One region of the Paenibacillus sp. FSL W8-0919 genome, then DNA from elsewhere that is predicted to be linked to it. Evidence: riboswitches for the same ligand, from Rfam matches in the RefSeq annotation. Region 1 holds a riboswitch; the other holds the start of a gene.
What was found. Region 1 has a riboswitch for S-adenosylmethionine ahead of NST44_RS10005 (methionine ABC transporter ATP-binding protein). Riboswitches for the same ligand answer to the same signal wherever they lie in the genome.
Positions count from the first base shown of each region.

Region 2: linked by a shared signal. The riboswitch ahead of metA (homoserine O-acetyltransferase MetA) and the one ahead of NST44_RS10005 (methionine ABC transporter ATP-binding protein) in region 1 are both predicted to bind S-adenosylmethionine.

Region 1 covers NZ_JBBOPV010000001.1:2,265,201-2,272,377, forward strand. Annotated here, with positions in the region: gene NST44_RS09980 (DUF2515 family protein) at 1-519, opposite strand, end outside; gene NST44_RS09985 (thioredoxin family protein) at 631-975, shown strand; gene NST44_RS09990 (COX15/CtaA family protein) at 1,191-2,165, shown strand; gene NST44_RS09995 (UbiD family decarboxylase) at 2,274-4,043, shown strand; gene NST44_RS10000 (Cthe_2314 family HEPN domain-containing protein) at 4,096-4,815, shown strand; SAM riboswitch class I at 4,935-5,083, shown strand; gene NST44_RS10005 (methionine ABC transporter ATP-binding protein) at 5,196-6,212, shown strand; gene NST44_RS10010 (methionine ABC transporter permease) at 6,212-6,880, shown strand; gene NST44_RS10015 (MetQ/NlpA family ABC transporter substrate-binding protein) at 6,946-7,177, shown strand, end outside.
Region 2 covers NZ_JBBOPV010000001.1:2,601,815-2,608,991, forward strand. Annotated here, with positions in the region: gene NST44_RS11615 (HRDC domain-containing protein) at 1-403, shown strand, start outside; gene corA (magnesium/cobalt transporter CorA) at 591-1,526, opposite strand; SAM riboswitch class I at 1,949-2,073, shown strand; gene metA (homoserine O-acetyltransferase MetA) at 2,206-3,123, shown strand; gene NST44_RS11630 (aminotransferase class I/II-fold pyridoxal phosphate-dependent enzyme) at 3,147-4,331, shown strand; gene NST44_RS11635 (trans-sulfuration enzyme family protein) at 4,328-5,551, shown strand; gene mqnC (cyclic dehypoxanthinyl futalosine synthase) at 5,748-6,881, shown strand; gene NST44_RS11645 (putative sporulation protein YtxC) at 7,085-7,177, shown strand, end outside.

The DNA of each region.
Region 1 (7,177 bases):
CAGCAAGCCTCCTTGCAGGTCGCTCATGTTCCAGCCGGCATTTCGGGAGACCATATGGGCAAGAAAGGCCCAATGCAGCTCCGGAAAGGCTTCATAGCAGCTAAGGTAGGCCTGCGTGCGCGAGATGTTGCTCCGATTGGCATCCATGACGGTGCTTTGAATGGATTCCACTATTTCTTGTTCCCTGGCATTAAATCCGTCTACGGAATTCACGGCCCGAATAAAGGGCAAGCTCATGGCGGGTGGGCTCGCGTTCATTTTTATTTCCTTGTGCTGCCTGCGGGCGATACGCTTTAGCTCGGACCGGAGGCTTCGCGCTGCGACCGCCTCCCAGCTCCAGTCCTTCCGGCCATCCCGGAGCTTGGAGGATATTTCCCAGGAGGTCACCCGTCCAGTCAAGGCTTCGACTGCGGCTTCCGCCAATGTGGACACCCATCTGCGTATGGATCCGGACCACGCCTGTTTGTCTTTTTCGCCTTGCTGCATCCCGTTCTCACCTGCCGTTAGTCGCTTGGTCATCTTGGCGATTGCTCTATCTTGGTATTGTCAGTATGTCACGAATATTTGACTTCCACTCCACATTTTGATTCACTAAAGTTGAACCATTTCGACGAAAAGGGGAGATCATCCATGGACAAAATCACTTCGGAAGCCGAATTTCAGGTTGCTATCCAGTCTCCGCGCTTGACTGTCGCAGTATTCAAAGCAGACTGGTGCGGTGATTGCAAGTTTATCGATCCATTCATGCCGGATGTTGAGCAGAAATTCTCGAACCAGCTGACCCTGGTAGAAGTTGACGTCGATGCTGTCGGCGATGTAAGCCAGCAGCAGAACATCCTCGGTATCCCTAGCTTCGTCGCCTATGCCGACGGACGGGAACTTGTCCGCTTCGTCAACAAATTCCGCAAATCCCGCGAGGAAATCGAAGATTTCCTGCAGCGTGCGGTGGATGTGTACGAAACGATTCATAAGTGAGCATAACGGGAATGATGCACAACGCACCGTCGCCTATGGATGATCCCTTGGCGGCGGTGTTGTTTTTGGCAATAAGCTTCTCCTAATTTTGAACATTTTGTCACAATCGTTAAAGTGACCGTCGCGGCATAATCAGGTATAATGAAATTTAGACTGCAATAAGGAATCCGCTATTGATGGCGGATTGTTAAGAATATAGGCAGCAGGTGAGATTAGTGAATGATAAACAATTAAAATGGCTGAGTTACATAACATGCGCAGTCATGTTCTTCGCCACCTTCGGGGGCATGGTCGTTACCAAGACCGACTCCGGGCTTGGCTGTGGACAAGAGTGGCCGCTGTGTAACGGAAAGTTTATTCCCGCTTACACCGTCTCCTCCTTGATCGAATACTCGCACCGCGCTGTCAGCGGGATGGCCGGCTTGGCCGCCCTGGCTTCCCTGATCGCATTTTGGAGATACAAGCGTGACCGCAAGGATCTGATGGCTTATGTGGTCATGACATCGGTGTTCGTGATTGTACAAGCGATTATGGGAGCGCTCGCAGTCGTCAAGCCTCAGTCGGCGGCCGTGATGGCGCTGCATTTCGGCTTCTCGCTCATCGCATTCGCTAGCTCGGTTATGCTTGCGCTGGGCATGCGGAGGGTAGAGAAGGCGAAGATGCCGCTTGGATCGGAGCGGCTGCCCCGGGTCAGCAATGGTTTTCGCCGACTCGTCTGGGGGGCGACGATTTATACGTATATCGTGGTATATATCGGAGCATTCGTAAGCCACACCGACTCGAGAGAGGGGTGCTCCGGCTGGCCGCTCTGCAACGGGGAAGTGATTCCGGAGCTCGGCGGCGGCGTGGGCATTGCCTTCATGCACCGGGTGGCGGCTCTTCTGCTGCTCATCGTAGTAGCCGTAATGGGACATTTCGCTTATTGGCGAAACCGGGACAACCGCGAAATTCAGATGCTCGGAGTTTCGGCAACGGTGCTGTGCTTGCTGCAGATTTTCAGCGGCGCCATCATTATGGCCACGATGCACAATGACGAAGTCTATGTATTCTCCGCGCTTGGTCATACCCTTCTGATCTCTGCGCTGTTCGGCGTGCTCAGTTATTTGAGCGTGAGGGTATGGCAGCTAAGAGAATTGGCACCGGTCGAGCAGCAGGGCGAATTGGAGCTGCGCGGGGAGAAGATCGGCTAATTCCCGTCACTACAGTATGCAACATGGAACATTTTAATATTTGTGCAGGCGAAGTCCCCGAAGCGAAACATGCTCGAGGACTTTGTTGTACCCGAAGGAGTGGAGCACTTGATTTACCAGAATCTACGCCAATGGCTTGAAACGCTTCGCAAGGAAAATGATCTTGCTGTCATTGAAGCACCGGTGGATCCGTATCTGGAGCTGGCTGAAATTCACCGGCGCGTGATCGAAGAGGGAGGACCTGCCCTGCTGTTTACCAATGTGAAAGGGACGCCTTTTCCAGTGGCAACGAATCTGTTCGGAACCGCGCGCCGGGTCGACATGGCATTCGGTCCGCGCCCGGAGCAGCTGATGAAATCGATCATCGGGGCAACCGATAAGCTGCTGCCGCCTACGTTTTCCGCGCTGTGGAATGAACGCGGGCTGTTTAAGGATATTTTAAAGGTAGGGATGAAATCCGTGCCTCAGCAAGAAGCGCCGGTGATGGGCGTCAAGGTGACGGAGAATCCGCTCAAGCAGCTACCGCGGTTGACCAGCTGGCAGGAGGACGGCGGACCGTTCATCACGCTGCCGCTCGTCTATACCGAGAGCCCATCGAAGCCGAAGGATCATAATCTGGGCATGTACCGGATTCAAATTTATGATGACTCGACCACCGGAATCCATTGGCAGATTCATAAGGGAGGCGGCTTTCACTACTTCGAGGCAGAGCAGCAGAATCAGCCGCTGCCGGTGTCCGTCTTTGTCGGCGGCCCACCTGCGCTGATTGCCTCCGCTATCGCACCGGTGCCGGAGCATCTGCCGGAGCTGCTGCTGGCTTCGCTGATTATGGGCGGCAAGCTGCCGATGACGGACAACCCGCTTGGCGGACACCGCATCCCGGCAGAGGCGGAATTCGCGATCAGCGGAATCGTACCGCCGCATGAGCGCCGTCTGGAAGGCCCTTTCGGCGATCACTACGGCTATTATTCCCTTGCGCATGACTTCCCGGTGCTTCATGTGAAGAATATGTGGCATCGCAAGGACGCCATTTATCCGGCAACGATCGTCGGAAAGCCGCGGCAAGAGGACTACTACCTCGGCGAGTTTCTGCAGCGCCTGCTGTCCCCGGCCTTCCCGATGGTGATGCCGTCGGTCCGCTCGCTTTGGACCTATGCGGAAACCGGCTTCCACGCGCTGACGGCGGCGGTCGTTCGGGAGAGCTATTCCCGCGAGGCCCTCGTCTCCGCGTTCCGGATTCTGGGCGAGGGTCAGCTGTCGCTCACCAAAATGCTGATGCTGACGAACCGGCCGCTGGACCTGTCGGATTTCAACGAGACGCTTGAAGCGGTGCTGGAACGATTTAATCCGGCAACGGATTTATTCATATTTAATAAAACCTCGCATGATACGCTGGATTATACGGGGCAGAAGCTGAATCACGGCAGCAAGGCCGTGCTGATGGGGATCGGGGAGCCGATCCGCGAGCTGCCGCGAAGCTACGATGAAGGGGATATTCCGGGAATTTCCCAGGCGGTCGCATATTGCGGCGGTTGCCTTGTCGTATCCGGGGCATCCTATGAGAAAGAACCTGAGCTGGCCCAGCGCGTCATGGAGTTCATGCATGCCCGCAGCACGAAATGGCCGCTGGTGATCGTCGTGGATGATGCCAAGTCGACGTCCGCCACGCAAACTTCGTTCTTGTGGACGGTATTTACCCGCTTTAATCCCGCAACGGATATCTTCGCCGCCAGCGAGATCGAGCATCATCATCTGTCGTACAAGCTTCCGCTGGTCATTGATGCCCGCATGAAGCCCGGATACCCGGATGAGCTGTTCCCGCGGGAGGATATCGTAAAGACGGTGGATGCCCGCTGGAACGAATATTTCGGCAAATGACCAGTCCATCCTAGAGGGAATCAGGGACATTTTGACGTAGGAGGTGCGGCCAATGCTTCGTTTGTTGCTTGGGGAACAACCGCGGCAGAATAACGGGCTGCTTGAAGAAGCGATCGAATCGATGGTCAAGACGAGCCAGCTGCTGAAGAAGGAAATGGAGAAGAATCAGGACCCGACGCATGACTTTCGCAAGCTTGAAATATGGACGCGCGGTTTGATCGTATCGCTCGATGAGCTGGAGCAGAGCTGGAATGCAGCGAAGCATTTCAGCCGGTCGGTCAACTCGGGATATGTGGATGACATGTCGATTGAGGAGCAAGGGGAATACCGGCGCTATGTTTATTTCTATAAGAACGGATTTATTCGGGTATTCTCAATCCTTGACAAGCTGGGGACAGTGCTGAACGATCTGTACGATCTCAACACCTCGAAGGTGAAGGAGCATTTCTCCTACTTCACCGTGCTTCGCCAGTTCAAGTTCCTGAAGGCGCACGGCGAGCTGTCCGCAGAGCTGGAGGCCATAAAGGAGCGCTATAAAACGCCGATGAACAAGCTGCGGAAACGGCGCAACACCGAGATTCATTACATGAATTCGGAAATGCAGGACGACCTGTGGCAGCGCCATCAGGGATTGTCGGAGCGAATCGAGCTGGAGGATATCGGGCAGCATTTGGACGAGCTGGAGCAAGGGCTTGAGATGGTGTGCCAAAGCCTGAGAGCATCCTACCGGTATACGAACCAAATGTGGGCGAAGAACGGGATCCGGGCTTGATAGAGCCGACCATGAAATTCCTTTTGACAAAAGGGCGAAAAAAAACTATACTAACAATTGCATTCATGAATATGATTTGAAAAACACATCAATATAACGAAAAAATTTCATATCGAGTTTTCTTATCGAGAGAGGCGGAGGGACAGGCCCGATGAAGCCCGGCAACCGGCTCCAGCGTTGATTGCAAGTGCAATGAACGCAAATGGAGTGACATGGTGCTAATTCCTTCAAAGCAGCGCGACGTAAAGGCTGCTTTGACAGATGAGAAAAGGCGTCGACTTTATGTAAAGAGAGCCCTTTTTGATTCTGCAAAAAGTGGCTCTTTTCTTTTGCGGGTAAATAGATATGAAACGTTAGCACGAAAAAAGGGGGATCACGGTTTGATTGAACTGAAGCAATTGACGAAGCAGTACGGAAAAGCCGGCCGAACGACCACAGCATTATCCGGATTGAATTTGTCGATTGAAAAAGGAGAAATATTCGGTGTCATCGGACATTCCGGGGCAGGCAAGAGCACGCTCATCCGCTGCATGAATTTGCTGGAACGTCCGACGTCCGGCGAGGTGTGGGTAGGCGGCGTCAACCTGACGAGCCTCGGAAAGAAGCAGCTGCAGGCGGAGCGGCGGAAGATCGGCATGATCTTTCAGCATTTCAATCTGCTGTCCTCGGCAACGGTCTATGACAACATCGCCTTTCCGCTTCGTCTGATCAAGACCTCGAAGGCGGACATCGAGCGCAAGGTAGGCGAGCTGCTGAATTTGGTCGGTCTTGCGGAGCATCGGGACAAGTACCCGTCCCAGCTGTCGGGCGGCCAGAAGCAGCGGGTAGGAATCGCCAGGGCGCTTGCAAGCGACCCGGAGGTGCTGCTCTGCGACGAGGCGACCTCGGCCTTGGACCCTCAGACGACGGATTCGATCCTGCGGCTGCTGCTGGATATTAACAAGAAGTTTAACCTGACGATTGTGCTGATTACGCATGAAATGCATGTCATTCAGAGCATTTGCGACCGGGTAGCGGTCATTCACCAAGGCGGCATTGTAGAACAAGGTCCGGTGACGGAAGTGTTCCTGAAGCCGAAGCATGAGGTTACGCGGGAGTTCATCCGTCAGGAGATGGACAACGGCGATGCATTGCGATTGGCGCTTCAAGGAAAAGACGGGGGTTCCTCGCAGGCGGTGCAGATCACGTTCCTCGGGTCGAAGACGTACGAGTCGATCTTGTCGCATACGGTCCATGAGACCGGGGTTAACTTTGCGATCCTGCAGGGGACCATCTCAACGATCAAGGAAACGCCGTACGGGCAGCTGATCGTGCGGTTTGAAGGCAGCGAAGGCGCGATTGAAGACACGATCCGCAGACTGCTGGATCAAGGATTAGACGTGGAGGTGATTCATTGATGCTCGGACTGGATTTTTCTCAGGTGGATTGGAATGAGATTGGCACGGCGACGCTGGATACGCTGCGCATGCTGGGCGCTTCGGCCTTGTTCAGCTTCATTATCGGTCTCCCGATCGGGGTGCTGCTCTATATGGCTGCAAGATCAACGTCAGGCTTGGTTCGCTTCGGCTACTCCATCCTGTCGTTCATCGTGAACATTCTGCGGTCGGTTCCATTCATCATTCTGATCGTAGCCATGCTTCCGATTACGAAGTCGATCGTCGGCGTATCATACGGCGTGCTCGGGACCATTCCTCCGCTTGTCGTCGGCGCGGCGCCGTTCTTCGCGAGACTTGTGGAGACGGCGCTGAACGAAGTGGATAAAGGCGTCATCGAAGCCGCCCACGCCATGGGCTCGTCCACCAGCCAGATCGTGTTTCGGGTACTGCTTCCGGAGGCACGCCCGGGCTTGCTGGCAAGCATGACCGTCACGATCGTGACACTCGTATCGTATACCGCGATGTCCGGCCAGGTTGGCGGCGGCGGTTTGGGGGATTTGGCGATCAAGTACGGTTACTACCGTTATGAGACGGAGATTATGATTTTGGCCGTTGTCTTGATGATTGTGTTGGTGCAGCTCCTGCAGATGGCGGGAGACCGGCTGGTGCGTCATTTTACAAGAAAATAACGGATTGCTGGAGCAACAAGGAAGACATCATATAGATAAACTATTTTCGGAGGGAGAGTTTTAGGATGAAAAAATGGGTATTGGCATTCATTAGTCTGACTTTGGTCGCGGTGCTGGCTGCTTGCGGCAGCAAGCCTGCGGATAACGCATCGGAGCCTGCGGATACAAACGGCGCTGCGGGACAAGAGAAGGTAACCATTAAGGTGGGTGCTTCGCCGGCACCGCATGCAAAGATTCTTGAGCATATCAAACCTGCGCTCGAAAAAGAGGGCGTGAATCTGGAAATTGTCGAATTCA
Region 2 (7,177 bases), 340 kb from region 1:
GCAGAAGGAGGAGAAGTACAAGCAGGAGCTGGAGCGGTACCGGATCCGACGCTCGATGCTGCTTGGCATTGCCGAGGGAGCGACGCTGGAGCAGCTGGAAGAGCGAACGTCGCTGTCCCGCCGCGATCTGATCGAGCAGCTGGAGGGGCTTGAGAAGGAAGGCTATGACACCGAACAGCTGGTGCAAGCCGAGCTGTGCACCGTGCCGGATGCTGAGCAAGCAGCGGTATGGAAGGCTTTTGAGGAGCTTGGCGATACGTTTCTTAAGCCGGTTCTTCAGCGGGTATACGGCCAAGAGAAGGGGGGAGAGGAGGTTGGCGGAACGGAGAAGCTGTATGAGCGGCTGCGCCTGATCCGGATCCGCTTCCGCAGAGAGGAATCCCGCCAAGCGAGTGCGGGGTGAAGCAAGAATAGACTGCAGGGTAGCGCTGTCCCATGAGTAGAACCTTCTACTTGTGGGACCGTTTTTTTAATGAACGATTGCTGCGAGGGAAGCAGCATTTCACATAGAAAAAGAGGAGCCCCGCAAGATCTAATGATCTCATGGGACGCCTCCTCTTTAACAACAAGCTGCTGTATATGCGGTGAAATTAAATCCAGTCCTTTTTTCGGAACAAATAAAACATCAGCAGGCCGGCGAATACCATGACCCCGATCACAACGTAATACGAATATTCCCAATGCAGTTCCGGCATATTGTCGAAGTTCATCCCATAGATGCCTGTAATCAGCGTAAGCGGGATGAAGATGGTCGTAATAGCGGTAAATACGCGCATGATTTCGTTAGCACGATTCGCAATACTCGACTGATACGCTTCCCGCAGGTTGCCCATCAAATCGCGGTAGGTTTCGAATGTTTCCGAAATTTTCACGGCATTCTCATAAATATCGCTGAAATATTTCTGCAGCTGATCGTCGATCAGCCGAAGATCCTTTTTGTTGAGCGTATTGATAACTTCCTTCTGCGGCCCCAGCACCTTCTTCAGCCATAGAATCTCGCTTCGCAGGCCGATAATTTCGCTGAGATGCGTCTTCTTGGTATGAATAAGAATGTCTTCCTCCAGCTTCTCGATCCGGGCTTCGATCCGGTCGCCGACCGAAAAGTAGTTGTCCGTGACCAAGTCGATCAGCAGGTAGAGGAAACGGTCAGGCGTGCTGACCTCGTCTTCCCATAGAAGGGGCTTGACGGTCCGCAGCTCGTGAATTTTCTGTTTCGTGACCGTGATGATGAAATGTCTGCCCAGGAAAATATTGAGGGCCCGGAGGAAAATCTCCTCGTCATCAAAACGGATGCTGTTTACAACGATAAAATAGTGGTTTTCATATATTTCGATCTTCGGACGCTGCTCCTCTTCGCTCAGGCAGTCCTCCACCGCAAGATCATGCAGGGAGAAAAGCGGCTGCAGCTCGGCTAAATCATCGACATCCGCATCTAGCCAGTAAAAGCCGCTGGCCGGTGCCGTCAGCGTCATCTGGATATCGTCAACAGGGGTAAATACACCCGCATCAACCAACCGGATTTTCATCTGATATCACTCCTTCTTCATTCGTACATTAAAGGCACAGGATATCAGCTTAGCCGGTGTACGGGCTTTGTTGATTTTCTCCTAAGAGAACTATGACAAAAGCGCATGAAAAATAACGCTGCCCTCTGCCGGTAAGCTGATCCTGGTCCTATGCGGTTGTGCATCCTTCGCTTCCACGTTCTGGCTCGGGTCACCGTCCATTTTCATGTTTCACCTCTTTCATCATGGGGCTAAATAGCACTTGTCTAGTATAACGCCGGGTTTGGGAGCTTTCAAGCTGTAATCGGGTCAAACAGAAGGCGTTAATACAGGGTATTGAGAAAGGGGTGTAATGTGACGGCTCGCTTGAAAAGATGCTTGACGAAAATATTCGGATGATATAAAGTAAGTATCAATATAACCATACAACTAAATACAGCGAAATCTTATCAAGAGCAGGTGGAGGGACTAGCCCTATGAAACCCGGCAACCGGCGGCAATATCGCACGGTGCTAATTCTTGCAGGATATACGATTCATGATTGACCGTATAGCCTGGCAGATGAGAGAGGAGCATTGTAGTAATGTATACGACGACCTTTCTCGACCGAGAAAGGTCTTCTTGCGTTTATACAGTCAAAGCGCTCTGACTCAAGCTGCAGCGGATGTACCACTACATATTTTGAAGGAGTGAGCTTAAGGTGCCAATTAAAATCCCTGATGCCCTGCCGGCCAAAGAAGTGCTGGCTGGAGAGAACATTTTTGTTATGGATGAGAGTCATGCCTTTCACCAGGATATCCGCCCGCTGCGGATTGCGATTCTGAACCTCATGCCGACGAAGGAAACGACGGAGACCCAGCTGCTGAGGCTGATCGGTAACTCGCCGCTTCAAGTCGATGTTGTATTGCTGCACCCAAGCTCCCATGTATCCAAGAACACATCGGCTGAGCATTTAAAGTCGTTCTACAAAACGTTCGAGCAAGTGAAGAATCGCCGGTTTGACGGCATGATTATCACCGGCGCTCCGGTGGAGCAGCTCGAATTCGAGGAGGTCAACTACTGGCAGGAGCTCACGGAAATTTTTGAGTGGAGCAAGACGCATGTGACCTCGACCATGCATATTTGCTGGGCATCCCAGGCCGGCTTGTACTACCATTACGGCGTGCCGAAATACAGCTTGGAAGAGAAGTGCTTCGGCGTGTTTTCCCATACGGTCAGCGAGCCCTGTACGAAGCTGCTCCGCGGCTTTGACGACATGTTCTTCGTTCCGCATTCCCGCCACACCGAGGTCCGGCGCGAAGACATTGCGGGCATCGATGACCTGGTCATTCTGTCGGAGTCCGAGGAGGCAGGCATCTACCTGGTAGCAAGCAGGGACGGCAAACAAATATTCGCCACCGGCCACTCGGAATATGATCCGGACTCCTTGAAATGGGAATATGACCGGGATGTTGCGAAGGGATTGGATATTGCGCTGCCGCGCAATTATTATCCGAATGACGATCCGACCAGCAACCCTCCTTCGATCTGGCGGGCCCATGCTAACTTATTGTTTACGAATTGGCTCAATTACTATGTATATCAAGAAACCCCATATGATATCGGTCCACAAATATAGAAGCCGCCAAGGAGGAAGTTGTAATGGAGAGAAAACCGCTGAATATCGAGAGCCGGCTGGCGCAGATCGGATCGGTGCATGAGCCGGTGACGGGAGCCGTCACGTTCCCGATCTATCAGGCGACCGCATACCGTCATCCGAAGCTTGGCCAAAGCACGGGCTTTGATTATATCCGCACGAAGAATCCAACCCGGCAAGTGCTGGAGGATTCGATTGCCGAATTGGAATCCGGCGATGCCGGCTTTGCCTGCAGCTCGGGCATGGCGGCCTTGCAGACGATATTTGCCATGTTCAGCCAAGGGGATCATCTGATCGTATCTCTGGATCTGTATGGCGGAACCTATCGGCTGCTGGACAGAATCATGTCCAAGTTCGGCGTGAGCGCATCGTATGTCGACACGAATGACCTGGACGCGCTGGAGCAGTCCCGAAAGCCGAATACAAAGGCGGTATTTATCGAGACCCCGACCAATCCGCTGATGATGATCACGGATATTGAAGCGGTCTGTACATGGGCCAGACATCATGGACTGATCACGATTGTAGACAACACGCTGCTGACACCGTATTTCCAGCGGCCGATAGAGCTTGGGGCGGACATCGTCATTCATAGCGCCACCAAGTATTTGGGCGGACATAACGATGTGCTCGCAGGGCTAATCGTAACGAAAGGCAAGGAACTGTCCGAAGAAATCGCCTTTTTGCACAATTCCATCGGAGCGGTGCTAAGCCCTTCCGATTCTTATCAGCTGATGCGGGGCATGAAGACGCTGGCGCTCCGCATGGACCGGCACGAAAGCAATGCGACTGCAGTCGCAAACTTTCTTACGACTCATCCGGCAATCGCAGAGGTGTTCTACCCTGCGCTGCCTGATCACCCGGGTTATGAGATTCAGCACCGGCAGTCCAGCGGAAATACAGGCATCTTCTCCTTTAAAGTGAAAGATGCCCGCTATGTAGAGCCTGTTTTGCGCCATATCAAGCTGATTGCCTTCGCGGAGAGCCTCGGGGGCGTTGAATCGCTCATGACTTATCCGGCGGTGCAGACGCACGCAGACATTCCGGTGGAGATCCGCGAGGCCGTCGGGGTGGATGAGAGACTGCTGCGTTTCTCGGTCGGCATCGAGCATGCGGACGATCTGATCGCGGATCTGGATGAGGCCTTGAACGCAGCTGTGGCCGAGGTGGAAGGAGGCGTTCTGGGATGAGCATCGATAAAGGCGTACGCATAGACGCGAAGGGTCGAAAGCATTCCGGCCCGAAAGGACGGGAAGCGGAATCGCTCCGCTTCGAGACGAAGCTGCTTCATTTCGGCGGGGAGATCGACCGGGCCACCGGAGCGTCAAGCGTGCCGATCTATCAGGCATCGACCTTTCACCACGAGGATATCTACCAGCCTCCGCTTCATGATTACAGCCGATCCGGCAATCCGACCCGCCAAGCGCTTGAGGATTATATCGCGCTGCTCGAAGGCGGTGTTCGCGGATTCGCTTACGCTTCCGGCATGGCAGCGATCTCCAGTTCATTCATGCTGCTCTCGGCAGGCGATCATATGATCGTCACGGAGGATGTGTATGGAGGAACCTACCGTCTATTAACCAGCATCCTGAACCGGATGGGCATTGAGAGCACCTTCGTGGACATGACCGATCTCGATCAGGTGAAGGCGGCGCTTAAGCCGAACACCAAGGCGGTCTATATGGAAACGCCGTCCAATCCGACGCTGAACATTACCGATATCGGCGCAGTGACCGATTGGGCGAAGGAGCATGATCTGCTTACGCTTCTGGATAACACCTTTATGACCCCGTACTATCAGCGGCCGATCGAATTCGGCGTTGATATCGTCATTCACAGCGCCACCAAATTTCTGGGGGGACACAGCGACGTTCTCGCAGGTCTGGCGGTTGCCAGAACGGAAGAGCTGGCTGGGCGGCTGAAGCAGCTGCAGAACGGGCTCGGCACGGTGCTTGGCGTTCAGGATTCGTGGCTGCTCATGCGGGGAATGAAGACGCTAGGCGCGCGGATGGCTCATTCCGAAGAGAGTGCCGCCAAGCTGGCGGCATGGCTGCAAGGAAGAAGCGATATCGAGCGCGTCTACTATCCGGGTCTCTTGAATCATCCGGGTCGGGAGATTCACGAGAAGCAATCGAGCGGCTATGGGGCCGTCATCTCGTTTGACGTCGGTTCCGGAGAGCGGGCCAAGCAGGTGCTGAACCAAGTGAAGCTGCCGCTGGTAGCGGTCAGCCTGGGAGCAGTGGAGAGCATTCTGTCCTATCCGGCCATGATGTCCCACGCGGCGATGGGGGAGCAGGTTCGTCATGAACGGGGGATTACGGATGGACTGCTGCGTTTCTCGGTCGGACTCGAGGATGTGGATGATTTGATTGCCGATCTGGATCAGGCACTTGCCGGCAGCCGCTACTGAGCGAGAAGAACGGCGATAAAATCCCATGGAACATGGCGCTCCGACTGGGTCGTTCACAATATTTCCATATTTTTATTCGGCATCCCGCCCGCAGCGGGATGTCGTTTTTGTTGCCGGATTGTGGTAGGATGAAAAGACGAAGTTTTTGAAATTTTTGTTGAGTTGTCATTTTCTCGGATAAGGGAGGCTGCAAGAAATGAGTGCGGTAAACCGTATTTTGGATAAAGCTTTACGCGGTGAAAGACTAAATCTTGAGGATACTGTAACGCTGTTTGAAAGCGATGAGGTGGAGAAAATAGGGCATGCGGCGAATGTGATGACCAAGCGTCTGCATCCAGACCCGATCACGACATTTGTCATCGGCCGAAATATCAACTATACGAACGTCTGCGACGTTTATTGCCGCTTCTGTGCTTTTTACCGGAGACCGGGCTCGTCGGAAGGATATGTACTGCCGGACGAGACGATCTTTCAGAAGATTCAGGAGACCGAGGACGTTAACGGAACCGAGATCCTGATGCAGGGGGGAACCAATCCGGATCTGCCGTTCAGCTATTACACGGATCTTCTGCGCAACATCAAGAAGCGGTTCCCGAATATTACGATGCACTCCTTCTCGCCTGCGGAGATCATGAAGATGGTCGAGGTGTCGGGCTTGTCGCTGGAGGAGGTCGTACGCGAGCTCCGCGATGCCGGACTGGATTCGCTTCCCGGCGGCGGCGCCGAGATTCTGGATGACCGGATCCGGAAGAAGGTCAGCCGCTTGAAGGGCTCCTGGCGCCAATGGATGGATGTCATGCAGACGGCTCACCGGCTCGGCATGAACACCACGGCCACGATGGTCATCGGTCTCGGCGAGACGATGGAGGAGCGGGCGCTGCATTTGCTGCGCGTGCGGGATGCGCAGGATGAGTGCATTCAGAACGGCTGGAATTCCAAGGGCTTCCTTGCTTTTATTCCATTTACCTTCCAGCCTGACAATACGAACCTGAAGCGCGAGCGAGAGACGCCCGAGGCTTACTTGAAGACCGTTGCGATCGGCCGCCTCGCCATCGATAATGTGCCGAACCTGCAATCCTCCTGGGTAACGATGGGACCGGAGATCGGCAAGCTGTCGCTTAGCTACGGTTGCAACGACTTTGGCAGCACGATGATGGAGGAGAATGTGGTTTCTTCTGCCGGTGCCGTATACAAGGTTAACATCGAGTCGATTCTGAAGCTGATCCGCGAGACCGGCAATATCCCGGCCCAGCGGAACACCCGCTATGAAATCCTCCGCGTGTTTGAGGACAACAGCAGCGTAGAGCGCGATTTTGTCATGCAGAACTAATTCCAAATACTTAGATGTCTTGCTTGAGAAGCGGATCGGGGAACAGCCCCGGTCCGCTTTTTTTGCATGCCGGTAAGCGCCCGGCCCTTATTCATTCCTGCGCTTAAATATTCCTTGGACTTGCTTGTTTTTCCAAGCAGGTGTTCCGTATATCCCCGAGCGGGTCCCCATATACTGAAAAGGGATTCGAAAGGAGTGATTCCATGGAACTGTTCAGCATTTCTGTCAGTGCACGGACCGAAGACGAGAAAAGAGCGTTTCACCGTATATTGTCAGACAAGCAGAAGGAGTTACAT